2 linked regions of the Lentilactobacillus curieae genome follow. The protein of the gene in region 1 interacts with the protein of each later gene in a pairwise test. Links are inferred from orthologs where the notes say so. Each region holds a gene or a part of one and is shown on either strand. Other genes may lie near its edges.

Region 1 (11,268 bases):
AAAGATTGATGCCCCTTCCCATTGGTGTTGAGTTTTCTCCATTAGCAATCGTGACTTGAGGCCGGTATTCCTGCTTTAATGCTGGAACATAATCCCTAATCATTTTCATTCCCTTATTTCCAACAACATCACCGATGAAAAGAATCCGCATTCTGTATTTCCTCATTACTTTCTATTATGTAATTTAAGTTTGATTATCAATAAGATTTTACAATTATAAAAGAAAAAAGACCAGCTTACCTGATCTTTTACTTTGCATATTCAACCGATCTGACTTCACGAATAACCGTGACCTTGATGTGGCCGGGATACTTCATTTCAGATTCAATTTTTTGTTTAATGTTTCTAGAAAGGACAATCGCCTGGGTGTCAGAGACATCGTTTGGCTTTGCAATTACCCTAATTTCTCTACCAGCTTGAATTGCATAACTCTTCTCAACTTCATCGAAACTATCGGTGATCTTTTCGAGGCTATCCAATCTGTGTACAAAGCTTTCCAAAGACTCACTGTGTGCACCTGGTCTAGAAATGGCAATCTTTTCAGCAACTGCAACTAACTCAGAAATAATAAATTCTGGTTGATTTCCTTCGTGATAAGCAGCAATGGAGTCGATAACTACGGGACTCTCATGATACTTCTTTGCTAAATCAACACCAACATCAACGTGAGATCCCTCAACACCGCTGTTGGCGGCCTTTCCTATATCGTGTAATAATCCTGCGCGCTTAGCTAAAGTAACATCCTCACCTAATTCAGACGCCAATGCGCCTGCTAACTTAGCAACCTCAATTGAATGACTTAACAGATTTTGACCATTAACAATCTTAAAGTTTAATTGACCAACCAGCTTGATCATATCAGGACCCATTGAGTGGATTCCGAGTTCAAACAACGTTTCTTCTCCAATTTCTTGGATACGTTGCTCAAGTTCTTTACGACTCTTATCAACCATCTCTTCAATGCGAGCTGGATGAATTCGGCCATCCTTTATCAATTTTTCAAGGGTCATCTTAGCGACTTCTCTTCTAATTGGATCAAATCCGCTTAACACAACCGCCTCGGGAGTATCATCGATAATTAAATCAACTCCAGTAAGGGTCTCAAAAGTACGAATGTTTCGGCCTTCACGACCAATGATTCGTCCCTTCATATCCTCATTAGGCAAATTAACAACTGTAACTGTCGTTTCAGACACAACGTCTGCTGAACTCTGTTGAATAGCTTCGATAATTAACTTCTTGGCATTCTCATCAGCTTCAGCAGCTGCCTGATCATAGCTCTCCTTAACCATTCGAGCCTTTTCATCAGTTAGCTTTGCATCTGTTTCCTTTAAAATCATTTCGCGCGCTTCGTCGTTTGACAACCCAGCAACACGTTCAATTTCTGATTGGCGTTTTTCAATAAGTGAGTTTGCTTCTTTTTGTTGTGATACTAAACTTTGTTGTTCCTTATTAATTCTTTGTTCTTTACGGTTAAGACTGTTTTCCCGCTTTTCGAAGGAAGAATCTTTCCGGTCTAGAGCCTCTTCACGCTGCAAAAGTCTATCTTCCTGTTTTTGAATTTCAGAGCGACGTTTTTTGAGCTCATTCTCAACAGTACTACGATAGCGATGATTATCTTCTTGAGCAGTTAACTTAGATTCCTTAATTAATGTGTCCGCCTTTTTCTTGGCATCTGCAATAATTTCACTAGCACTGCTTTTCGTAGATTGTTCTTCACGCAACTGAATTTTTTTCTGGGTAGTTTTCCCAAATATAAAACTAATAATTCCAACTATACCAGCAACAAGGATAGCGATGATTGCGAGGATTATTCCAGTCATATTCATGACTTCACCTCCAAATCATCATAAAATGATTATAGTTTAAACCAATAATAAGATGTTATTTGATTATTGACACAACTATTATTCTAATGTGTTGGCCTGACAGTGTCAATCATCTTCATCGTAATATCAATGTTTTCATGCAATTTTTCATTTATAGCAAAAAAGCAGTGGCAATTTAGCCACTACTTTTTGCTATAAATCAATTTTATTTGTCGATATTTAAATCTAAGCTTTCTGCTTCAGGTTTAGTTTCTTTGTCGTCCGCCTTGTTATCTTTGCCTTTTGGCTTGTCATCAGTCTTTTTACTATCTGATTGATCATCAGGAATCCCATAGGCTTCTCGAACTTTAGTTTCAACCTCGGCGTAAATATCTGGATGGTCAACAAGGTATTGCTTAGCGTTCTCTCTACCTTGGCCAATCCGATCCTCACCATATGAATACCAAGATCCAGATTTATTAACGATGTCCTTCTCAACGGCCATATCGATAAGTTCACCAGATTGAGAGATTCCTTGGCCATACATGATATCAACTTCGGCTCTTCTAAATGGAGGAGCTACCTTATTCTTAACCACTTTGATTCGGGTCCGGTTACCAATAATGTCAGTTCCATCTTTAATCTGTTCAGCTCTTCTAACTTCAAGTCTGATTGTTGAATAGAACTTCAATGCCCGGCCACCAGGAGTGGTTTCAGGATTACCAAACATAACCCCAACCTTTTCACGAATCTGGTTAATGAACAATGCAATTGTTTTAGTTTTGTTAATTGTTCCGGATAACTTACGAAGCGCTTGTGACATTAAACGAGCTTGTAACCCAACATGTTGGTCTCCCATTTCACCGTCAATTTCTGCTCGTGGAACCAATGCAGCAACTGAATCGACAACTACAATATCGATTGCACCACTGGTAACCAAGGCATCGGCAATCTGAAGCCCTTGTTCACCAGTATCTGGTTGTGAAAGCAACAAATCGTCAATGTTTACACCTAAATGAGTTGCATATACAGGATCCAACGCATTTTCGGCATCGATGTATGCTGCAGTTCCCCCACGTTTTTGAACTTCAGCAACGGCATGTAACGCAACCGTTGTTTTACCAGAACTTTCAGGACCGTAGATTTCAACGATTCTTCCTCGTGGATAGCCACCCACCCCAAGTGCTTCATCGAGGGCTAGTGAGCCAGTTGGAATTGTTGAAATTTGGGTATCGGCTTTGTCTCCCATTCGCATGATGGAGCCTTTTCCGAACTCTTTTTCAATACTCTTTAGCGCCTTATCTAAGGCAGCTTTTCTTTGGTCAGCCATTCGTTACCTCCCACTTTCCGTTAGGAAATGTTTACTAGTCAACTATACTAATGATTTTTAAAAAAATCAACAAAAATGCGAACAAAAGTTCGTTTATTTTTCAATTTCCGCCAAAACTAATTTTAGCCCTTGCTCAACACAATGTGTTCTAATTTCATTTCGACTACCATCGAAGTGATACTCCCTTGAATAAGTTTTATCACCCGGAAGCGCAATCCCGATAAAAACTGTTCCTGCTGGTTTACCTTCTAGTGAATCAGGACCAGCAGCTCCAGTAAATGAGATCCCGATATCTTTTCTTAGGATTGATCGTGCTTGATTTGCCATCCAAACAACAGTCTCACCACTTACTACCCCAAAAGTATCAATTACATCTTTTGGAATTCCCAGCAGTTGTTCCTTAACTTCATTCGAGTAGGTCACAAAACCACCCTCAAAGGCGCTTGAGACTCCAGGCACTTGGCCAATTGTACTTTGAAATTCACCTGCAGTTAAGCTTTCAGCAGCGGTAATTGAAATGTCTTTCTCAATCAGAAGATTTACCACGCGCTCTTGAATTGTCATTACCATTCCTCCCAAAGATATAGATACGAAAAAAGAAGATAAAAAATTATCTTCTTTTGAAAATTATTTAAAAAGAATCAGAGAAAATTGACCGATTTTTAACAAAATAATCAATCCCAGAATAAACTGTAAAGAACAAGCAAATGTATAACATAATTTCTCCAAGTGGTAAGTTAATTGCCGCAAAGAAGACGTTATTAAGTAGCAAGAAAATAATTGCCAACATCTGCGTTGTAGTTTTAATTTTCCCTGGCCAAGCGGCTGCCAATACCTGGCCATCATTTTCAACGATGATTAATCTTAGACCAGTAACTGCTAATTCCCGGCAAACGATTATGGCAACTACCCATGCAGGTGCCATATTTAACTCCACCAAAAAGATAAATGCTGTCATAACCAACATTTTGTCGGCTAATGGGTCAGCAAACTTGCCAAAGTTAGTGACCAAATGGTTTCTTCTAGCAATTTGACCATCCAAAAAATCAGTTAGCGAGGCAACGATGAAAACCAAAGCAGCAAGAAGTCGGCTTCCTGTTAAGACTGTTCCGCCAACCTGCATAACCCCCATTGTTGTAGGAATCGCTAAAATCAAAATGAAAAATGGTATCAAAATGATTCTAAAAATTGTTAATTTATTTGGTAAATTCATCTTAAGCCCTCAACATTCTTATTAATATCCTGTGGTACCTGTATCTGTACCTGTTTGGGTACCCGTAGTATCCGTTGTTGTATCAGTTGTTGATGAAGAAGTTTCAGTGCTTGATGAATCTGCTGAACCGTTAAGTTGGAGAATAACGTTTCTAACCTGACTTGATGCTGTTGGCAACTTCATTTGCTTACCATCAACAGAAATCTTGGTTACGGGTGCATTACCAGAATTAATTGTTACTGATGATGTATTCGCAGGAAGCGAAACGGTGTGTGATTTACCAGCAGTTAAAGCAGCTTGCCACAATGAACTACCGTCCGCAGTTACTGACATCCAAGCACTAGTTGCAGACGAGTCAGAAGTAGCTGAATCTGATCCTGATGCTTCTGTAACGCTTAGCTTAATTTTAGGCGTCTTGGAAGCACCTTTAACCCGATAAGTTAAATCAGAATCAGTTGCTGACAGTTGACTGAAACTAACTTTCGTATTTGAAGTTGAGGCCTTTTTCTTGGCTTTCTTGGCACTGGATGACTTACTGCTTGAGCTTGATCCAGAAACAGAAACTTTGCTAGTCTCAATTTCAGTCTTTGCAGTATTCCTAGTGCTTTTAGCTGCAGCAACCCAAATGGCAATCAAGATGATCAATACAACCACAGAAACGGCTGCAATCGGAATATAACGGCGAATTTTCTCAGTTCGCTCATCAGCTTTACGTTGAACTGAACGAGTTTGAGGATTGTCATCGTTTACTCGATCAACATATTCAGGATCTTCAGTATCCGGAAGCTTGTGGTTAAAGTCGTTTAACAATTCCTGACCGTTTAGTCCCACAGAGTCAGCGTATTGTTTAACGAAGGCTCTCACGTAGAACTCACCTGGTAAAGCATCGAAATTGTTATCTTCAATCGCCATTAAATAACGCTTTTGAATTTTGGTATTTTTTTGTAAATCATCAAGGGTATAACCTTTGGCCACCCTTGCATCGTGTAATTTTTGTCCAATTGTTACGGATTGGTTTTCGTTATCCATACTGATTCTCCATTACTTTTTTTATCATTAAGTCAAGTATAGCATATGATTTTCATCAGATTTACACCTTAAAAAATAATTTAAACTTTCTTTTGAACCGTTACACACCCTGGAGTGTAGTTTGCGAGAAAATTATTACTAATTATTTTAATGTCATCCAATGTCAATTTGCTGATAATCTCAATTTCATCGTAAATGGTTTGTGGTTTGTCGTCAAACCCATAAAATTGATTGGAGACTGCCTCTGGGGAATCCATCATAGCAACATAGTTACCTAACAGTTCCCTCTTTTGCAGTTCAAATTCTTCTGCCTTTGCATCCAGTAATTCAGGAATTGAATCAGCAATTCCCTTTAAGCTTGATACAAATTGGGCAGGATCATCTGTATCTCCAGCCAACATGGCAAATTGAAAGCCTCGTTCAACTTCAATTTCAAATGAAAATGAATCATCAATTATCCCTTGATGGTAAAGCTCATCATACTGGGAAGAGTTTTCTGAGAAAAACAGGTTCATCAATAAATTTAGTCCTAATTCGTGCCGTAATCCTTCATCCCCACTCAACTGCTTATCCAAATTACTTCTTAGAGTAAATGCAGCCTTAGGTCTTGATACGTCCATAGTAATGATTTCTGTGCGCCCCTCAACATCCTCGGGCTTAGGAGCAACAAATTTAACATTCCTATTGCGCTTTGGATACTGCGTTTGGTTTTCACGAATAACTGTCATCAACTTCTCTGGGTCTAAGTTACCACTAACAATTAACGTCATATTATCAGGACGGTAAAATGTATCGTAAGCCAAATTCAGATCTTCCACCGTAATTTTTGCCAATGATTCATCAGTTCCAGCTATGTCATCTGCTAATGATGTCCCTTTATACATAGATTGAACACTCGACGTAAATAACTGATTATCGGGATCATTTTTGTACATATTTATTTCTTGAGAAATGATTCCCTTTTCGCGTTCGACCTTTTGCTTGTCAAAGTATGGTTGCATCACAAAATTAAGGAGCAACTCTAGGTTTTCCTTTGCATTATCCGTTGATGAAAATACGTAGTTGGTTTTAGTGAATGAGGTGTACGCATTTGACCTACCACCATTTTTATTAAACAACTCAAAAACATCATAATCTTTTTTATCAAACATCTTATGCTCTAAGAAATGCGCAATTCCTGCTGGCTGAGTGATCAACTTACCATCACGAACAAACTTCGAGTCCGCTGAACCGTAGTTAACACTAAGTACGGCAGAGGTCCGATTAAACCCTGCCATGGGGTGTAAAAATACTCTCAATCCGTTAGGGAGAGTCTCTTGAAATAACTGTTCACTGAACTCAGGATAATTAATTATTTTCATCCGAACCTCCATTACCCTTTAAGGCAAAAACTGCTCGCAATTTTATTTGCTTGGCTAAGTCAACCACGTCAGACTTTTTAACTGACTTAACGCCGGCTATAAAGTCGTCGTCATCAACACTAGCGTTAGTAATCTCTTTGACAAAAAGCTTTTCGATTTGTGCCCCAAGTGAGTCCGCACTAGATTTTCGCTGGTCAATTAGTGATTGTTTGATTCCCGAAATTACTGTATCGTCAATATTTCCATTCATAATTTTTTCAATGGATTTAGCAACTAAATCTTCAACTAACGGTTGATTTTGAGGTAAGATTCCTGCTGATACCGACAAAGTTCCGTTCAAAGAATTATATGATGAAGAAATATCATAGGCTAGGCTCTGATCCTCACGCACATCATTAAACAGGACTGACTGAGGTGAGCCACCCAGTACCTGGTTCAAAACAATTGCATTATAATAATCAGGATCATTTGAAAGAATTGGTAACTCGTAACCCATGGTTAACACAGTTTGATCAATTTCTAATTTTTGTTCTTTTCGAGCTACCTTATCAATTTGCGGTAATTTAACAAACGGATCTAGTTTGACAAATTGATGATCCGTATTGGGAATGATTTCATCTAATTGATTAACAAACTCGTCATCGATATGACCACCGATAAATCCCATAATGTTGGCATTTTTTAATAACCACTGATAGAAATCAAATAAATCAGCTGCCGTGGTTTTTTGAAGCTGATCAATTGTTCCGTATAAAAAGCTTCCGTGGTTAATGTCGTTTGGAAACATTAATTTTTGCAACTGGATAGTTGCATAGTATTCGCGGTTTTCAATAATTGAGTTGAAGTAATTGAGTAGATTGGCTTTATGTAAATTAAAAAAGCTCTCCTCAAACTGATTACCACCTATTAGTGGATGATTAATAACCTCATCGAGGAATCCCATTATTTCTGAAACAACGTGATGATTATCTGGAAGGTATTTATCATTTGGAAAACTAATATTGATTCGAAGTGTGTGAACATCTCCGTATCTTAAAACTGTAACTCCGAAACTGGCACCATACATTCTCGAAAGCTGTCTAGAAACCTCCGTCTCACTGGAATATTTACTTGTGGCATTTCCGAGTAATTCACTCAATAGCGCCATTTTCGCAAAGTTCTTCTCATCTGACTTAAGCGTAAAGTAAATAGTAATTTTGGTAGTTTTAAATTTATCGGTATTATGAGTAAAAATTCGATAATTTTTTGATTTAATTTCGTTCACAAGCATCCTCCTTGGATGAATCACAAATTTCATGGTAAATGAACCAGGCCAAAATCTCAATAGCGAATGTTTCAAATTAATAAAAAAACTGAATTTTAACCAAATAAATGAGCGCTACAGAACTTTTAATCGTCCGTAACGCTCGCTATACTCAATAATCTACGATAATCACTTATTATTTAAAAGAGGTGAAGATACTTTACTTCCAAACCACTTCTGGTCAATTTGTTTTAACTTACCATTCTTAGCTAATTCCTTTAGGCCTTGGTCAATTTTTTGCTTGAGCATTGTATCACCTTTTCGCATTCCAACGCCATAGTATTCCTTTGGAAAATTGCTTTTAATAACTTTGAATGATTTTCGGTCAGACTGGTGAGCAATGTAATAGTCAGCATAAATGCTATCTATCAATAACCCTTGAATTCTGTTTGAATTCAAATCAATGAACGCATCTGTGAAGGAATCATACAATACGGGACTGTGACCCTTGATCCGATCTTTCAGCAACTTAGGCTGGTTATCAATATCCATTGCCCCAGCGGATCCATTTTGGACCCCGGCAACTTTACCCTGCATGTCCGCAAAACTATTGATGTTATTTTTCTTCTTAGTAACTAAAATTTGGTCGTTCACTAAGTATGGAGTACTAAACGAAACCGCCTTAGATCTTTGCGGCGTAATTGAAAAACCATTCCAAATTAAATCAATCGTCCCATTGCGCAACTCAGTAACGTTCATTGACCAATCAATTGGCTGAAAATCAACCTTAATTCCATACTGTTTGAAAACAGCTTTGGCAAGGTCAACATCGTAACCAACAATTTTGCCACTCTTAGTCTGAAATCCCATTGGAACAAAACTATCATCAAGACCAATAACAATCTTCTTTTGCTTCTGAACGGTCTCCCAGGTGTCAGGCTTACTCTCTAATTTTTGTCGTGATTCAATTCGGCAACCTGATAAAAGTAGCGGAATCATTATCAATGTCACTGCGAACAAACTGCGAATCAATCTCTTCTTCATCCAACCACCCCTTACTTCAGTTGCTCAACCCGTAAAATATTATCAGCAATTTTTTCTGCAAAATCCATATCATGGGTAACAACTAACTGAGTCATTCCTTGTTGCTTCAAATCGATAATAATTTTGGCAACTTCATCTCTCAGCTCGGGATCAAGTGCAGATGTTGGCTCATCATAGCAAAGAACCTTAGGATTCATTGCCAAAGCCCGAACAATAGCGACCCGCTGTTTTTGGCCACCTGACAGCTGATATGGGTATAAATCTTCTTTTCCTTCGAGGCCCAACCGTGCTAAAAGTTCGCTAGCTGACTTTTCTAATTCATCTAGGCTTTCTTTCTTAACCAATCTGGGTGCCAGAGTAATATTGTCCAATACCGTTAAATTTGGAAATAATTGATAGTCCTGAAAAACCACCCCAATAATCATGTTTTTGGGATTAGAATCAGTTGGATCAAACTTTTGGTTATCCCAGTAAAATTCACCAGAGTCAACCTTCTCTAATCCAGTAATACACCTGAGAAGAGTTGTTTTTCCAGCTCCGGATGGTCCAACCACTGATAATATTTCTTGATCTTTAACCTGTACAGACAGGTCATCAATAATCGTTCTGTTTCCAAATCGTTTAACTAAATTTTTTACTTCTAACATTGATGACACTCCTATCTCCAAACACTGGATTTCTTTTCAATTAATCTTAGGATCACTGTGCATACAGCCGTCAATAACAGGTAAATTACCCCTGCAAAAATCAGCGGTAATAATGTGACATCCCTTGCACTAGCAACGTTTCCAGCGCGTAGTAGGTCTCCTAAACCAATTACGTAGACCAATGATGAATCCTTGATCAAATTGATAACTTCGTTTCCAATGGATGGCAACACAATTTTAAACACTTGTGGGATTACGATGTAGCGGATTGTTTGCCAATACGTAAGTCTAAGTACCCGAGCACTCTCAAGTTGACCCTTGGGAACTGCTTGAAAACCGCCCCGAAAGATTTCTGCAAAGTATGCGGTGTAGTTTAATATAAATGCAAATAAAGCCGCTTCGTACCGAGGAAAAACAATTGCAAAAGGATGCATCAAAGGTAGCCCATAAAAGACAATTATTAATTGCAGCAACAATGGCGTTCCTCTCATCAACCAAACATAGAAGTTAATTAGCCAAACTAAGGGCTTAAACTTGCTTAACATGCCCAAACCCACAATTGCTCCTAGTGGAATTGAGGCAATTAATGTCCAAAAAAATACTGATAATGTCATTTTTGTTCCAGATAATAATGCTGGTAAAATTTGTCCTAAATAATCTAACATAATAATTCCTCCATAAAAAAAGTCCCCTTGATAATTTACCAAGAGGGCGATGGTTTTCGCGGTTCCACCTCAATTCGTAGTGGACTCGCGCCCACTACCTCAAGAAGTTTAATTACTACTTTGAAAAACAAAAAATCCTCTTAGGCAAAAGCCTAAGAGGACGATTGTTAAATCGTGGTGCCACCTCATGTTCGTCTACAGCGTAGACCTCAAGAGTTTAGTAACTAAACTTCAGCAATAACGTGCTCACCGTTTTTCCCTACTAAAGCTTTCAGGAAAATGACTCCCAGATGTGAACTAAGCATCGCCAACATCATCATTCCACCAAATTGATGATTCTCTGTAGAAGTTGATAACCTAGATTTCTGATCATAGTCTTTATTAATGTAAAATGTTAGTTTAAATAATACTTAAAGATAAGCCATTCGTCAAGTTCAAATAGCTAATTCTTTTTAAACCAACCAGTAAACTTTTGCCAGAACGAAGCTTTTGACTCTTCCTTCATTTCCATCAAAGGAACAGATTCGCCAGTAATTCTACGCGCAATATCTCGATATCCTTGACCGGCAGGATTATCTGAATCTAATACGATTGGTTCACCATGATTAGAAGTTGAAATAACGGCGTCATCATCAAACACAATCCCTAATAATTCAACTCCCAAATGATGGGTGATTTCATCAACATCCATCACTGAACCATCTTTCATCATGTGCGTCCGAATACGGTTAATGATTAATAATGGTTCTTCCTTTAGTGGATGGGTTTCAAGCAATCCAACGACGCGATCAGCATCACGGACTGCCGAAATTTCAGGTGTAGTAACAATCAAAGCACCGTCTGCACCAGCAATTGCATTCATAAATCCTTGTTCAATTCCTGCAGGACAATCAATTAAGACATAATCGAAATCTGGTTTTAATTCTTC
Region 2 (17,042 bases), 140 kb from region 1 along the record:
ATAAAACTGCCTAGATGAGTAGTTTTACCACCAGGAGCCGCACAAAGGTCCAAAACTCGTTCCCCTGGCTTCGGATGCGCAACTTCACCAACATACATTGCACTTGGTTCTTGGCTATAGACTAAGCCACTTTGGTGGGTTAATGATTTGCCGTCTACTTTACCGAAATAGCCAAATTCACAATGGTCCGCTTTTGTGCCAATTGGTAACTTTGCAGTATACCCCCTTTTTAAGGGGTTGACTCGATAACCATGGTTAGGTTCTTTTTCGAAACCAGCAAAAAATTCTTTTGCTTCCGTTTCGCCTAATAAATCTGTGTATTTTTGTTTAAAATCCGTTGGTAGTTCCACGTTATGATGCTCCTTCAAGCAAATTATATATTGTTCAGTCTAATTGACCCCAATCGATATTTACGTTACTATAAACGCCATATGGACTAAGGAGTGATACTTATCGCAAAAAAATTAATCGCCCTTGACTTAGACGGGACGACTTTAAACGACAAGCCAGCAATTTCTTTTAAAACTAAGCAGGCAATCGCGGCTGCTCAACAACAAGGTTATGTTGTCAGTATTGTAACTGGCCGCCCTAACCGAATTTCTGAAAACTTTTATGATGATCTTGGACTAAATACGCCAATGATCAACTTCAATGGTAACCTAGGTATTTTACCACATAACCACTGGGAACTTGAATACCAGTACACAATTGAAAAAGATATCGTAATGGATTTACTAGAAAAAAGCAAGCAGCTTGGAATTAACTTGTTAGCGGTTGAAGGTAGAAACATGTTTTTGGCCAACCATGGTGCAAGAAATAGTTTTGGCTTCTTCCCAACGGTAATCAAATCAAATGAAGTTCTTAATCAACAGAGCTTAAAGGATAATCCAATTAGCATCACGGTTGAACTTCAACCGGAAGCCAAGGAAAGTTTTATGGCATACACTAGAGCTAATTTTGGTGATGTGGTTGACGTTGCACCGTGGGGAGGCCCGCACGCAGTTGTTGAAGTGACAACAAAAGGAATTCAGAAAGCTACTGGGCTGAAGGTATTATCTGATTACTACGGAATTCGTCAAGATGATATTTATGCTTTCGGTGATGAAGCTAATGACCAATCCATGATTAGTTATGCTGGTCATGGAATTGCCATGAAGAATGCAATTCCAAGCATTAAACAGATCGCAACTGACGTAACGGACTTCACTAATGACGAAGACGGAGTTGCAAGGTACCTTAAAGATCATATGGACATTGCGGTTGGCTTGTAGAATTTAATTATAAAATAAAGGACTGGCTAAAGGATATTTATCCTTAGCCAGCCTTTTTTTGTTATTTTTTATTCTGATTCTGGGTGAAACAATCTGGTTGCTTCAACAGCTTTTCTCCAACCAGAATAAAGTCTTTCCTTCTCATCCTCAGCCATCTTCGGTTCAAATTCATCACCAGTTTTGACCGTTTGCTTGATTTCTTCAACGTTATTCCAAAAACCAACCGCCAATCCCGCAAGGTAGGCAGCTCCTAAAGCGGTAGTTTCAGAAATTGATGCCCGCTTAATTGGAGTATTTAAAATGTCAGCCTGAAATTGCATCAGATAATTATTGTTAGCAGCACCACCATCAACTGCGAGTGCCTTAATGTCAATTCCAGTTTCTTTTGACATTGTGTCAACAACGTCACGAGTTTGGTATGCTAATGAATCTAAGGTAGCCCTTACAAACTGAGCTTTATTTGTCCCTCTAGTTAGTCCTAAAACAGCTCCTCTGGCGTCTTGATCCCAGAAAGGTGCTCCTAACCCTGTAAAGGCTGGAACAACGTAGACGCCTTCTGAGGACTCAGCTTCAAGTGCCAATTGCTCGGATTCTGGAGATTCCTTAACCATTTGCATTCCATCACGTAACCACTGAATAGCAGAGCCCGCAACAAAGATACTTCCTTCAAGGGCGTAATTCACCTTACCATTAATTCCATAAGCAATCGTGGTCAACAGGCCATTGTTAGAAAGAGTTGGTTCTTCGCCGGTGTTCATCACGATAAATGCACCAGTTCCGTACGTATTCTTAACCATTCCTCTTTCGAGAGCCATTTGACCAAACAAAGCAGCCTGTTGATCGCCGGCAATTCCAGCAACTGGAACCTGAACGCCAGAAAAAGTATAACCTGCAGTATAGCCATAGACTTCTGATGATTGCCTTACTTCAGGAAGCAATGATTCAGGAATATTTAAATCTTTCAGAATATCTTGATCCCAGGTCAAATCATGGATATTAAATAGCATCGTCCGGCTAGCATTGGTGTAATCCGTTGCGTGAACTTTGCCGCCAGTTAGTTTCCAGAGAATCCAAGTATCGATGGTTCCAAAGAGCAAGTCGCCCCTTTCTGCTCGTTCCCGAACTCCTGGAACATTGTCCAAAATCCACATGATCTTAGTTGCAGAAAAATAAGAATCTATCACCAATCCGGTTTTTTCATGAATCATATCACTAAGCCCATCGGATTTAAGCTTATCCGCAATCCCCGCAGTTTGTTTAGATTGCCAAACAATCGCGTGATACACGGGCTCGCCTGTATTCTTGTCCCAGATAATTGTGGTTTCACGTTGATTTGTGACCCCAATCCCCCGAACTTTGTAAGGTGGAATGTCCCCACCAATCAAAGATTCCGAAATCACTGATTGAACAGCATTCCAAATTTCGTTGGCGTCGTGTTCAACCCAACCAGATTTTGGAAAGTATTGGTGAAACTCTCTTTGAGACTTAGCCACAATTTCACCAGCATTATTGAAAATAATCGCCCGAGTGCTAGTGGTCCCCTCGTCCACAGCCATTATGTATTGTTCGTCACTCATACTTTTTCTCCGTTTCAATCATTTATTTACTCGAATTACATCTAGTTTATTATACAATACCTGAAGCGGTTACACCATTAGCTCACCAAATAAAAAAGACCCGTTTCCGGATCTCCTTTACTTTTCGTCACTCTTTAGAACGCCACCAACACTGTAACGGTTGGGTTGCATTTCGTTGAGGATTACGTGAACGTGTTCTGCCGGAGCACCAGTATTTTTTACAACTGCACTAGTTACGTCCTCAATAAGTCCTTTAAGCTGATCTTGGCTTCTACCAGCGATTAAGTTAATGTTTACGATTGGCATCAGATAGTCCTCCAATAAATTAGTTTACAAAAATTATACTTTAATCAGCTCTGGTAAACAACAGGTATGGTAAATTTCCATCGTAAAGCATTGAATGATGTTACAATATCATTATTAAAAAATTGGAGGCTACCATGAAACCAATTAGAAACTATTCAGCATGTACCAGTATGATTGTTGGGAAAAAAGCTAGTATTGATGGCTCAATAATGATTGCTAGAAACGAAGATAGTAAAGCATCATGGCCAAAAAACTACGTTGTTCATCCTGCTAAGGACTTTAACGAGAAACAAACATTTAAGTCCACTGATAACGGGTTTACCATGCAGTTGGAATCTCACCAAGCACAATATTCAGCAACTCCTGAATGGACTAATAAATTTGGCTTATTCGAAGAAAATGGGTTTAACGAATTCGGTGTGGCAATGAGTGCGACTGAAAGCACCTACACTAATGACCGAGTCTTGGCCGTGGATCCACTGGTTAAAGACGGGATCGGTGAAGAAGCTATGATCACCGTTGTCTTACCTTACGTAAAAACAGCAAGAGAAGGAGTTGCTAGACTCGGACAAATCATTGAACATTACGGTACGGATGAGTCTAACGGAATTTTGTTTGCTGATAGCAATGATGCTTGGTATATGGAAACTGGTGGTGGCCATAATTGGGTTGCGATTAGAATTCCCGATGACGCCTACGCAGTGATTGCCAATCAGATGGCTATTCAGAATATTGACTTCTCAGATTCAGATAACTTCATGTGGTCAACCGGGATTCGTGAGTTTGTAAATGAGAATCATTTAAACCCTGATCCATTGGAAACTAGCTTTAACTTTCGAGAAATTTTTGGTACTTCTGATTTATCAGATACTTATTACAATACCCCACGTGTTTGGTACGGGGTAAAGATGTTTTCACCAAATGAAGAGCACCTGCCAACTGATTTTGACATTCCATTTCTTCACCGTGCTAATCGAAAGTTAAGTGCCTTCGATGTCCAAGATTATCTCAGTTCTCACTACCAAGGGACAGAGTATGATCCAATTGGCGAAGGCTCAGACAAAGATAAGAGACGTTTTAGGCCCGTTAGTGTTGCTAAGACACAAGAGGCTCACATCTTGCAAATTCGCCCGGACATGCCAATTGAAGCCAATTTGCAGTGGTTATCAATGGGGGTCGGAGCTCAGAGTGTCTTTGTTCCATTTTATGCGGGAGCTACTGATACACCCGACTACTATCAAGACACTAAGGGCGAGTATGAACCCGGCAAAGCTTATTGGGTATACAAACAAGCTGGTGTATTAGTTGATTCTCACTACCTCGAGCTGGGCGGTTTCCTAAGTGAAACCCAGCAAAACCTACGGATTGAATTTAACCAGAACCTAATGACTGCCGACAAGGCAATTAAAGAAATGTCTGGTAAAGAATTACAAGCCTATGTCACAAAGGTCAACTTTAAAAATGCGAAAGCCGGCTTGGATGGATATAACTCATTGATTAGTAAATTGATTACAAAGTCGACTGACTTTTCTCCAATCAATTATAAACAAGACGTTAATTTGTAATTTTTGAGTAACAAAATTTTCGCAATAAAAAGGAGCTACGATGAAATGCATCGTAGCTCCTTTTTGTTACTATACTCATTTATTATAAATTCACACTGCCACTATCATAAATAAGCGCATGCGTGACAGTAAGCATCAGGAGTGAATCCCGCTGTTCGCGAAATTCACTATCTGTTGCTTTTGTCGGGGCACTACGACTGAATCAAAGATTCATGTAGTGCTCCCATCCTTGTGGGGGTGCTAAGACGAAATCAAAGATTTCTGTAGCACTCCCTATTTTTGAGCGGGTTCTTCATAGTCGCCATTAGGACACACAACTTGAACTCCACCCTTAACCTTCTTTTCTACTAAGAAGTGGCCATCCTTCGGACAGTCGCGACCAATTGGCTTATCCCAAGAAACAAAATCGCAATCAGGGAATCTAGAACAACCGTAAAAGATTCTATTCTTTTTGGATTTTCTTTCAATAACTTGTCCCTTGTGGCACTTAGGACAAATCACACCGATTTCCTTAACGATTGGCTTAGTATTACGACAATCTGGGAAACGTGAACAAGCATAAAACTTCCCGTAACGTCCCATTTTAATAACCATTGGGGCACCACAAATATCACAATTAAATCCAGCTGGTTCATCCTTAATTTGGATTTTTTCCATTTTTTCGGTAGCTGAATCAACTTCCTCAGAGAATGGTTTGTAAAATGAATCGACGACCTTGACCCAGTCTTCAATTCCATCTTCGACTTTATCCAAATCGCCCTCTAAGTTGGCTGTAAAATCAACGTTTACCACATCGGGGAAATATTTAACGATAATATCATTAACTATTTCTCCCAACTCAGTTGGTTCGAAACGCCGACCAACTAGCTTGACATAGTATCGTTTTTGAATCGTTTCTAAAGTTGGTGAATATGTTGACGGTCTACCAACTCCCTTTTCTTCCAACGTCTTAATCAACGTTGCTTCGCTATAACGAGCAGGTGGCTGAGTAAAGTGTTGATCTGGGTTGGTATTAGCTAGCTTAACGGTGTCACCTTCACTAAGGTCAGGTAAAATATTATCCTTTTCCTTGCCGTCCCCGTAAACTTTCAAGAAACCATCAAATTTCATCTTTGAACCATTGGCTTTAAAGGTAACGTTATTTTGTTCAATGGTTACTGCCATGGTATCCATTACTGCAGGAGTCATTTGACTAGCCATAAAACGTGACCAAATTAATTGGTATAGTTTGAATTGATCGTTATTCAAATATTCTTTCAAACTCTTTGGAGTTCTGAATACTGAGGTCGGTCTGATAGCTTCATGGGCATCCTGTGCTCCTTCAGGCATCTTACCTTTAATTGGCTTGGTGGCAGCATATTCTTCACCGTATTCTTCGTGAATAAAGGTTGAAGCTTCATGTTTAGCAATCGCGGAAATTCTGGTTGAGTCAGTACGCATGTACGTGATTAAACCCTGGCTGCCTTCCTTACCAATATTAATTCCTTCATATAATTGCTGAGCTGCCATCATGGTTCTTCTAGTTCTAAAGTTCAGCTTACGGTTGGCCTCTTGTTGCAAAGTACTTGTTGTAAATGGAGCTTGAGGCTGACGTTTTCTTTCTTTCTTAGTAACTTTTATGATGTCGAAAGGTTGGTCTTTATCAATTTGTTGAAGAATCTTTTCGACCGCCTCATTGTTTGGCAGTTCTTTCTTCTTACCGTTAACTCCGTAAAAGTTTGCGGCAAACTGTGATCTTCCTTTTTTAAATTTAGAATCAATTGTCCAGTATTCTTGTGGCTTGAATTCTTGAATTTCGTGTTCTCGTTGAATAATCAGCCATAGTGCAATTGACTGTACTCGACCAGCACTCAATCCCTTCTTAACTTTTTGCCATAATAATGGTGAAATTGAGTAACCAACAAGTCGATCAAGAATACGACGAGCTTGTTGTGCATCAACCAAGTTCATATCAATTCCACGTGGATGTTTAAATGACTCCTTAACGGCGTCCTTTGTAATTTCGTTAAATACGACCCGGTTCTTATCATCAGGGTCTAAATCAAGTACATGGGAAAGGTGCCATGCGATTGACTCTCCTTCACGATCCGGATCGGCTGCAAGGTAAACTTTCTTTGCCTTTTTGGCAGCAGATTTAAGTTCTTTAATAGTGTCGCCTTTTCCCCGAATCGAGATGTAATGAGGATCATAATCATTATCAATATCGACCCCCATCTTACTCTTAGGCAAATCACGAACGTGTCCCTTGCTGGCCACAACTTTGTATGAGCGACCTAAATACTTTTCGATTGTCTTTGCCTTAGCAGGCGACTCAACAATCACTAAGTTCTTTTTAGGTGCTTTACGTTTGGCTTTGGACTTTGTTTTTGTCTTTGTTGTTGTTGCCATGTGTTCTCCCTTCGAATATTTGTTATTTACATAAAATGGAATCACAAATCTTTCATATCATATTGCACAAATTTCTGAGTGTCAACACAATAACTCTTCAATAACGTGTTCTGCAGCTAAAATTGGTTTGGCGCCTGCCAAAATCAACTCGTTGGTGCCAACAGACATTTGAGCATTAATTGGCCCGGGAATCGCGAATACTTCTCTGTTATTTTGCAGGGCCAGGTTAGCTGTAATCAAACTTCCAGAATGAGATTTAGCTTCAGTAACCAACACTCCCTGGCACAAGCCGGCAATAATCCGATTCCTTTCGGGGAAGTGATGTTGCATTGGTCCCATACTTTCTGGATACTCACTGATCAATAATTGGTGCTCACCTATGTGTTCTTGGAGCTTACGATTTTCACTTGGATAATATCGACCAATTCCAGTTCCAATAACTGCAATCGTCTTACCTCCATTAGCAAGTGATATTCGATGAGCTAAAGAATCCACCCCCCGGGCTAAACCTGACACGATAGTCAGATTATGTAGCAATAAATCAGGAACGATTTGGCTTAAAACGTTCCTTGAATAATCAGTTGCTGTCCGACTGCCAACTACTCCAAGCATTGGCGTCTTTAATAAATCTAAGTTACCTTGATAGAAAAAACCAATTGGTGGTAAATAACTTTCCCTTAGTTGATTTGGGTATCTATCGTCAGTGATTGACAACCAATTATCATAATTTAACTTACCCTGTTTTTCAAGACTACGCTGCTCGTTAAAACTGGAAGTAAATCTCGCTTGCCTACTTTTGGGAATCTTTAAAATTTCGATAATTGCTGTTGCATCAAGACACTCAATCTCCGAATCAGAAAAACTTTTCAGCGCCTGATACAACAAATATTCAGACTTTAACCCCAATCCAGAACTTTTCTTTACTATTAATAAGAACTCAGATAAACGCATCTAATCACCCTTTTAAGTAATAGATACGGATTTGGGTCATAGATTATCTGCGACAGGTGAAAAACTCCGTCGATGAATTGGACAAGGCCCAACCGATTTAAGAGCTTCAAGATGCTTTTTGGTTCCATACCCAGCATTAGTATCAAAATCATATTCTGGGTATATCTTTGCGTAATCTGCCATTACTTCATCTCGGTAAACTTTTGCAATGATACTTGCGGCTGAAACACTGATGCTCTGGGAATCTGCCTTGACCATATCCAACTGGGGAATTGATACCGGAACGTTCATTGCGTCAACGATTAACTGCTCTGGGCGTGGCGATAAAGATAATACCGCGTCTTTCATCGCAAGTCTAGCAGCTTCGTAAATATTTACGGAGTCGATAATTTGATTATTGATTACCCCAAAGCCATATGCGAGCGCCTCTTGTTTGATTTGTGGAGCTAAAAGCTGGCGTTTCTTGTCACTCAATTGTTTTGAATCATTCACTTCAATCAGATCAAAGTCAGACGGTAAAGTTACGGCGGCAGCAACCACTGGGCCAGCTAATGGACCTCGGCCAACTTCATCAACTCCGGCAACGTAATTGATACCTTTGTGCCACAGGCTCTGCTCGAACTTAAACCGTGCCTGAAAGGCTACTTTTCGCTGATTATCCTTTTTAATGCGGCGCTTACATGAAGTTAACGCCTGGATAACACCTTTTCTAGGATCGCCACTTAAGCTTTCTAATAGTGGATCATCGAGCTCAGTAACATCAGCCAACAGGCTTTTTATTACACTAATAGTCTGCATTATCTGACTCCTCTAAATCCGCAACAGAATCTAGAGTAAATCCACCTAATTTTCCAGATCTTGCATCCTGAATTAAGCGGTCACTTGCTCGCATGTAATCATCTTGCATACCCACTTGTTTGGTTATTTTAAGAAGCAGGTCTACATCCGAAAGCTCAAAGTCAGATTCACTCAAACGATAACGTTCTGCTAGGCCTTGGTGAAGGGAAGTTCTAAACTGGCTCAATGCATAAAGAGCGATGTCATCAGATGAATAAACACTCTCTTTAATCGCCCCAGTCAAAGCCAATTTATTGGCAATCTCTTGGCTTTGAAATTTTGGCCATAAAATTCCTGGAGTATCTAATAACTCTAATTTTTCACTAGATTTCAACCATTGTTGTCCCTTGGTAACTCCAGGACGATTTCCAACTTGTGCGGCACGACGATTTACTAATCGGTTAAGAACTGTTGATTTACCAACGTTTGGCACCCCAACACTCACGGCTCTAATTGGTCTACTCTTCATGCCCTTTGCTTCTTCTCGAGCAAGCTTATCCTTCAAGATTGGATTAATTTTACTAAGAACTGAGTTAGTCCCAAACTTTGTCTTTGCGTCAACTGCCATTGCTGGTTGTCCAATTGAATCAAAGTACTCCAACCACTCTCTAGTTTGCTTTTCATCAGCTAAATCGCGCTTAGTCATGATGTAAAGGTGTGGTTTATCACCACTAATTCTTTTAACTTCAGGGTTCATTGATGATAGTGGAATCCTGGCATCAAGAATTTCAAAAACGATGTCGACTAACGAAACATTTTCTTCGAATTGGCGAATCGCCTTGGCCATATGGCCTGGAAACCATTGAATATTAACTCCCATGTTGTTCCTCCATTAAGATTCTCTGTATTCATTAAATACTTTATCAAAGATATCCATGCTGGGTAAGTAACCAGCGTTTTCTTCAAGGTACTTTGAAATTTCCTCAAAATCAGTTGATTGCTTGGGGAAAGATTGGTCGTAAAATGCGTTGTTTGCAAATTCTGCCTCCGGGTCAATGCTTCCCGGATTACGCTTTGTCATCAAAAATTGATAAAACGTCCTTCTCATATTAGATACACCTTCACTTAATTACTCTTTTGGTAACAAAATTTTTAGTTTGAACTTTCCATTACCAGCCATATCTATCTTTGTTGCTTTGAAGTTAATTCCTTCGGCGCCATTGAGACTAGTAATATTTAAATTGATTTTTTTGGCAGCAGGATCTATTGAGACCCACTGAGGTAAGTGGTAACTGCTCTTTACGTATAATAACACTAACCGCAAAGGCAACCGTTGTCTACCAATCGACAATTTATTAGCATCTAACTCAACATTTCCGCTCTTTGTGACTTTAGGCGTAAACGACAATGCATAAGGGACATCAGCACCCAGTAATTTTAATTTTCCATACACAATTCCATCGTCTTTAACCTGGAATCGATACTTAATTGAGCCTGACTGCTCCTTTTGGATTTTATCTAAATAAAAGTCGGCTAAGTCATTTACCTGACTTTTGTTTAAAGTTATATCTACCGCTTGGCGACTAGAGTTATCAGTTGTTGAAGATACTGGAGTCCTTGACCCAGCAAACATCAATCCTATCATAATTACAAAACCGGCAATTATGACACCAAGCAAGCTGAAAAAGGCAATTTTATATGGCTGTTTTTGTTGATTATTTTTTCTCATCGCTACTCCTTAGTACCGGTAAATGTGTTTTCATGCTTTTGTACAGCTGTTGTGTCATCACTTGATATCCTTTTTGTTTGGATGAAAATGGTCATCGTTAGAAATTAAATTATTTTTGTCATCGTTGTTTGAACCAAATAATTCAATAATCGAGTTTGCTGAAAGACCATGCTGAAGACTAGGCTGTTTTTGAGCATCACGTATTAGTTTCTTGTGTTGTTCTTGAGTTTGATACTTTCCATCAGACAATTCGTTGCTGATGGGAACAAAGTACATATTTTTATGATTTTTTACTGTCGACTTGGTTAATTTATTAGTCTGGTTGATTGCTTGGCTGATAAATTTCACTTGTGGCAAATAAACGTAAACTGGATTATAAATTCCAAACACATATACCTGTGCATCAGGATTCTGCTTTCGAACGTCGGCGAGTAACTTATTCGCATTCTTTGCATAATCCCGTTCAAATGTGGCTAACTGTAAATCAAGTGTACTTTTCTGTTCCATCATCAAATTTCGTTTAATAAAATGAATTAAGTCGTTGCCACCAAAGGTCATTACAATAACGTTCGAACGTTGAATGTTTTTCTGCAATTTGTGGCTATGATCAACCCGATAGTCAATTTGAACCGAGGTCTCCCCAGCTATCCCAAAATTACTTGCAGTTACCTTAGAGGTGGGCAGCTGATCTTGAAGTTTCTTGGTAATCATATACACATAACCACCACGATTATTGGGATCACCAACTCCCTGTGTCAGCGAATCCCCGACAGCGGTTATATCGATGTTTTCGGTCCGATTTGATTGTGACCACCACCGAAAGCCAACCCAACCGCCCAGACAAATTAACACTAATAAGCCGAGTGATATTACTAATTTAACGCTTTTTTTCATAAACTGTCCTTAAAATTTTATCGTTTTTTTAATATTTATCATAAACAAACAAAGACTGGTACAAAACACTCGTTTTGCATCAGTCTCTAAGCCAATTTAGTAATTCTCTAAGTAATAAAGCGCAAATGCCCCTTCGCCAGCGTGGGTAGAAACTACTGGTGAGGTTACGCGATATAAGAACGGAATATCTGAAAATGACTGCTTAACCTGATCAGCAAGTTCAGAGATGAAATCAGTCGAGTTAACGTATGAAATAGCTACAGAACTGAGACTCTCATCTTGCTTCAATTTATCAAGTGCATTAAAGCAGTACTTCTTCATTGATTTCATTCCGCGTAATTTTGATTTGATTTTTAAATCGCCATTATATACAGAAAGAATAATCTTAATATTTAATAGGTTTGTAACCGCACCAACAAATGGATGTAACCGGCCACCTTTAACGATATTGTCTAGGGTCATTACCCCCATGAACATCTTTGTATGAACCTTAACCTTTTCGAGCTCTGACAGAATTTCGTCAATGGAGTTTCCTTCTAAAGCCATCTGTCCAGCCTTAATAACTTGGAAAGCAAGGCCACGGTCAATGTTGCCACTATCAATTACGGTTACATTTGAACTTGAAAGTGTACCAGCTTGTTTAGCTGCGTTGACAGTACCGCTAAGCCCTTCCATCATACAAATACAGAGAACTGGACTGCCATCTTCACCAAGTCGATTGAAAGCATCGACAAATTTACCAACTGGCGGTTGGCTTGTCTTGGGCAAGTTATCCGCAGTTAACATTTTTTTGACAAAATCTTCTCTAGTAATGGTTTCCCCATCAACATAGACTGTTTCGTCAATCATAACTGACAAAGGCACCACAGTAATCCCCAAATTATTGATTTCTTCTTCGCTCAATTGTGCAGATGAATCTGTAACAATTTTAACGTTTGCCATATTTGCCACTCGTTTCCTTTTTTAAATGTAAATAATAAGTCACCAATTATTATAACAAAGATACACCGTTTTAACACGGCATTCTGACGACTTAATTGTTTCTAACAAAGATTTGAAATTTGTGTGGATATTGGTTCTTTTCATCCATAATTCCCTGGGTCTCAGATAATAAATCAAATTGTGTGTAATCAATTTCTGGAATGTAAGTATCACCAGAAAAATCGTGGTCAATTTTGGTTCGGTATAGCCGATCGACACTACCAAGTAATTGTTTAAAAATGTTGGCCCCGCCGGTAACAAAAAATTCCTTATCGCCATTATTTTTAGCGAGCTCTAAAAAGCTATCAATACTTGATAGCACAATTACGCCCTCAGGAAAATCGTTATGAGTCGAAATCACATAATTATCCCGACCAGGTAGTGGCCGGTTGTAACTTCTAAACGTCCTTGAACCAGAAACAATTGGGTTACCCATTGTCGTATCTTTAAAGTACTTCATATCGTCAGGAAGTTTCCAAGGCAACGTCCCATGATTTCCCATGACGCCATGGTTAGCTTCCGCCCAAATAAAAGATATCATTAGCTCACCCCTACACAGCAACTGGTGCTTTAATTGCTGAATGAGGATCATAATTTTCCACTTTAATATCTTTCATATCAAAGTCATCAATACTATGTTTTTCAGGATTTAACCAAAGCTTTGGAGCTGGACGAGGGTCACGCATCAATTGCTCTTTAATCTGATCAATGTGATTTGAATAAATATGAGCATCACCCAACGTGTGGACAAACTCGCCTGGTTCCAACCCAACTTCTCTTGCAATCAACATAGTTAGTAATGAATAACTAGCAATGTTATATGGCACTCCAAGGAAAATATCTCCCGAGCGTTGGTAAAGTTGGCAGCTTAATTTTCCATCTGCAACGTAAAATTGGAACATAGTGTGGCAAGGAGGTAAAGCCATTGATGGAACATCTTCTGGATTCCAAGCTGAAACAATCATTCTCCGAGAATCTGGATGAGTCTTTAATGTATCAATCACGTTTTGAATTTGATCAATAGTTTCGCCGTTTGAGGTTTGCCAAGCACGCCACTGACTTCCATAGATTAAACCAAGATCGCCGTACTTTTCAGCAAAAGTATCATCATTGACAATTTGTTCACAGAACTTTTTCTTTTCATCCTGATAAACTTTGTTAAATTCAGGATCATTTTGCGCCCGATGAGAAAAGTCCGTCATGTCTGGTCCTTTGTAGTCAGCAGAGGCCACATACTTCTCAAAGGCCCATTCGTCCCAAATATGATTCTTATGCTTAAGCAAGTATTGGATGTTGGTATCACCCTTTAAAAACCAAAGTAATTCGCTCTTGATTAAACCAAACGGAACCTTTTTGGTAGTCAATAAAGGAAACCCCTTTGATAAATCAAAGCGCATTTGGTAACCAAACGTACTTAACGTACCGGTATTCGTCCGGTCAGTTTTCTTATTTCCATGTTCTAATACATAGCGTGCTAAGTCTAAATAGGCATCCTCAATCATGAAAAAACCTCCATTTTAATTATCAAACTGAGAGAGATATTCCCAGCGATTCATCTTTTCATTTATTCTATCATCAAGTTCGTCTTTTTGGTTCTGCAAATCAGAAAGTTTTCCGTAGTCACTACCATCAACAGTTCCCATTTCCTGCTGTACCGCGGTTTTCTTCGCTTCTAATTTATCAATATCTTCTTCAATTGTAGCGTACTCTTTTTTCTCCATGTAAGATAACTTAGTTTTTTCTTTTGGCTTTTCGGTATCTTTTGCAACGTTCTGTTGTTTTTCCTTAGTTTGCTTTTTTATCGCAGTCTTTTGCTGAGCCACCGTTTTTAAATACTCACTAAATCTTCCACGGTGTTCCTCAATCTTGCCATTTCCTTCGAATATCAGTAACCGGTCCGCAACTTTATCCAGGAAGTAACGATCATGTGAAACGGTAATGACAGTTCCCTGAAAGTGATTAATGTAATTTTCCAACACAGTTAACGTTGAAATATCTAAATCATTTGAGGGCTCATCTAGAAGCAGGACATTTGGCTGTTCCATCAATAGTTTCAATAGATAAAGCCGGCGTTTTTCGCCACCAGATAACTTTCGAATCAAAGTACCATGCATAAACTTGGGAAACAAAAACTCCTCGAGTAATTCAGTAACGCTAATTTTCTCGCCGTTATTATTAGTAACTTGTTGTCCAATGTCACTTAGGTAAGAAATAACCCGCTTGTCATCATCGATTGGTTCGGTAATTTGTGTATAGTAAGCCAGTTTTACCGTCTCGCCAATCTTAACAACTCCTGAATCGAGGGGAACTTTTCCAGCAATTACGTTTAGCAAAGAAGTTTTTCCTGCTCCGTTTTCACCTGAAATTCCAATTCGCTCATTTCCCTGAATCAAGATGCTAAAGTCATCTAAAATTGGTTTATTATCAATTTTTAAATTTGCATCTTTAATATTGATAACTTCTTTACCCAAACGAGACTGTCCAAGCGAAACCTTGACGTCCTCATCTACTTGCAGGTTCCCAACGTTATCCTTTAACTCATTGAAACGATTAATCCTAGCCTGTTGCTTGGTCGAGCGAGCTTTGGCTCCAGACTTCATCCACGCTAACTCACTTTTATACAATTGTTGAGCTTTATGTTCTGCCTCAATCTCACCTTGAACTCTGGTCGCCTTTTGTTCGACATAGTCCTGGTAATTACCTGTGTACTCATAAAGTTTTCCAAATGACAATTCAAAAATTTTAGTTGCCACTTGATCAAGAAAGTACCGATCATGAGTGACCAACATGATTGCGCCTTTATAGCCGGCTAAATATTTTTCAAGCCAATCAATTGAGTCAAAATCCAGGTGGTTTGTTGGCTCATCTAGTAACAGTAAATCAGGTGACTCAACTAAAACTTGGGCTAAGGCAACCCGCCTTTTTTGTCCACCAGAAAGTTCGCCAACTTTTTTATCGTATTCGGTAATTTTCAACTGGGTCAGAATGGTCTTAACATCACTTTGAATATTCCAGGCATCGTCTTCATTCATTCGTGCCTCAGCCTTCTCGTAACGAGAAACTGCATTTGCATCGTCTGGATGGGTAGAATATTCAGTTAGTGCTTGTTCATAGTTCTTAATGGTTCGGTATATTTGTTGCGATCCACTAAACACCGCATCCATGATTGATAGGGTGTCATCCAAATCTGGATCCTGAGTCAGGTAAGCAATTGAATATGATTTTGAAGTGATAATATCACCGACAGAATCGTGATCTCTACCCGAAATGGCATTAAGCAAGGACGTTTTTCCGGTTCCGTTAGTTCCGATCAAGCCAATCCGATCGTGTTCGTTTATGATAAAGCTCAGTTTATCAAAAAGTGTTTTTTCACCATAGGTTTTAGTTAGATTTTCAACCCGCATCGTTTCCATCTAGTTACTGCCTTCTTCCTTAAGTGCCTTCGCGCTAGCTAGTAAGTCATCATATGTGTTATTTAAATTGTTATTAACCACATTTTCTTCTAGGTACTGTAACACCTTACCTAGTTCTGGACCGGGCTGATAGACATTTTCCATCAACAAATTTTTTGCAGAAAGCGCTAGATCCTTTTTTGATTTAATTTGAAGTTTTGAATATTGGTTGATGAGTACTTTAGTTTCAACATCTAATCCAAATATTTGAGCAACGTGGTCAGCAGCAATCACTGCCACTTCTCCTGCTTGATACAAGGCAAGGTTATCTACTTTATTTGCAGTTACCTTAGTTAATAGCTCAGTTGCCCTAGCAACTTCTTCAGTCAATTGATTAGAACTTTTCCATTCGCGCATAAACTTCGTAGTAGTACTTTGGTTGTAACCAAATACATACGCAAAGATCGTCCACACTTCAATCTCTGATTCTGGTGTTAAATCCAGAGCCAACAACTTTTTAAGCGCTAAGTGCTCAGCTTTGAATCCAGGAACATAGTCAGTTAGCTTAGTTTCAATCATTTTTTCTAAGCCTAAATTTGGCCTGGTTCCCAGCATCATTTTGACAAACTCTTCGTGAATTCTTTCGATGGCAATTTTTTCTAGTAGATAAGCATGACCATGAATTGCGTCTTCAGTAGCAGGTTCAATGTCAAAATCCAGCTGACTAGAAAAGCGAATTGCCCGCATCATTCTGAGTGCATCCTCGTTGAACCGCTCTTCAGCTTCACCCACCGCCCGAATTAATTTATGTTCCATATCATCAAGCCCAGAAAACAAATCTGTGACTTGGCCATCTTCACTGAGTGCCAGGGCATTGATTGTGAAATCACGGCGTTTTAAGTCCTCTTTTAATGAACGAACAAAGGTGACTTCGTCTGGTCTCCGATAATCTTGATAAGTCGACTCTGTTCTAAACGTAGTGACTTCATACCCGTTACCATGATCAAGCACCATAACCGTTCCGTGTTGAATCCCAGTGTCGACGGTACGATTAAATATTTTTTTTACCTCTTCAGGATACGCGCTTGTAGCAATATCTACATCATGAATTTTTCTACCCATAATTGTGTCGCGCACTGACCCGCCGACAAAATAAGCTTCAAAGCCGGCGGCCTCAATGCTTCTCAAAATTGGTAAAGCCTGTTCAAATT

The links.
Region 2: the proteins of recA (region 1) and dprA interact in binary tests that used the Bacillus subtilis proteins (3 or more experiments, as listed by UniProt). The link is inferred for Lentilactobacillus curieae from one-to-one orthologs.

The regions. Positions count from the first base shown.
Region 1 is NZ_CP018906.1:2,035,167-2,046,434, forward strand. Bases 1,087-3,940 are described here. They hold recA (recombinase RecA), read right to left. Parts: upstream 3,139-3,940; coding sequence 2,035-3,138; downstream 1,087-2,034. Other genes in these bases: rny (ribonuclease Y), read right to left, coding at 1,087-1,829; PL11_RS09910 (CinA family protein), read right to left, coding at 3,232-3,702; pgsA (CDP-diacylglycerol--glycerol-3-phosphate 3-phosphatidyltransferase), read right to left, coding at 3,770-3,940. In the rest of the region: PL11_RS09895 (TIGR00282 family metallophosphoesterase), read right to left, coding at 1-151; more of rny, read right to left, coding at 249-1,086; more of pgsA, read right to left, coding at 3,941-4,351; PL11_RS09920 (helix-turn-helix domain-containing protein), read right to left, coding at 4,373-5,380; EF-P 5-aminopentanol modification-associated protein YfmH, read right to left, coding at 5,461-6,741; EF-P 5-aminopentanol modification-associated protein YfmF, read right to left, coding at 6,728-8,005; PL11_RS09935 (amino acid ABC transporter substrate-binding protein), read right to left, coding at 8,174-9,028; PL11_RS09940 (amino acid ABC transporter ATP-binding protein), read right to left, coding at 9,040-9,675; PL11_RS09945 (amino acid ABC transporter permease), read right to left, coding at 9,687-10,340; septum site-determining protein MinD, read right to left, coding at 10,783-11,268. UniProt on the Bacillus subtilis protein: Multifunctional protein involved in homologous recombination, DNA repair and competence.
Region 2 is NZ_CP018906.1:1,890,048-1,907,089, forward strand. The notes cover bases 6,124-8,967. They hold dprA (DNA-processing protein DprA), read right to left. Parts: upstream 8,059-8,967; coding sequence 7,189-8,058; downstream 6,124-7,188. Other genes in these bases: topA (type I DNA topoisomerase), read right to left, coding at 6,124-7,107; PL11_RS09215 (ribonuclease HII), read right to left, coding at 8,095-8,856; ylqF (ribosome biogenesis GTPase YlqF), read right to left, coding at 8,843-8,967. In the rest of the region: PL11_RS09180 (RsmF rRNA methyltransferase first C-terminal domain-containing protein), read right to left, coding at 1-350; PL11_RS09185 (Cof-type HAD-IIB family hydrolase), read left to right, coding at 444-1,271; glycerol kinase GlpK, read right to left, coding at 1,340-2,848; PL11_RS09195 (2-hydroxymuconate tautomerase), read right to left, coding at 2,966-3,154; PL11_RS09200 (C69 family dipeptidase), read left to right, coding at 3,289-4,719; more of topA, read right to left, coding at 4,993-6,123; more of ylqF, read right to left, coding at 8,968-9,715; PL11_RS09225 (YozE family protein), read right to left, coding at 9,728-9,943; PL11_RS09230 (YpmS family protein), read right to left, coding at 9,965-10,564; PL11_RS09235 (DUF459 domain-containing protein), read right to left, coding at 10,622-11,458; PL11_RS09240 (DegV family protein), read right to left, coding at 11,555-12,400; PL11_RS09245 (dihydrofolate reductase), read right to left, coding at 12,492-12,980; PL11_RS09250 (thymidylate synthase), read right to left, coding at 12,991-13,941; PL11_RS09255 (ABC-F family ATP-binding cassette domain-containing protein), read right to left, coding at 13,957-15,852; PL11_RS09260 (CCA tRNA nucleotidyltransferase), read right to left, coding at 15,853-17,042. UniProt on the Bacillus subtilis protein: Protein that helps load RecA onto ssDNA during transformation. Binds cooperatively to circular ssDNA, is able to bridge different segments of DNA. Favors the loading of RecA onto SsbA- or SsbB-coated ssDNA and formation of RecA-DNA filaments.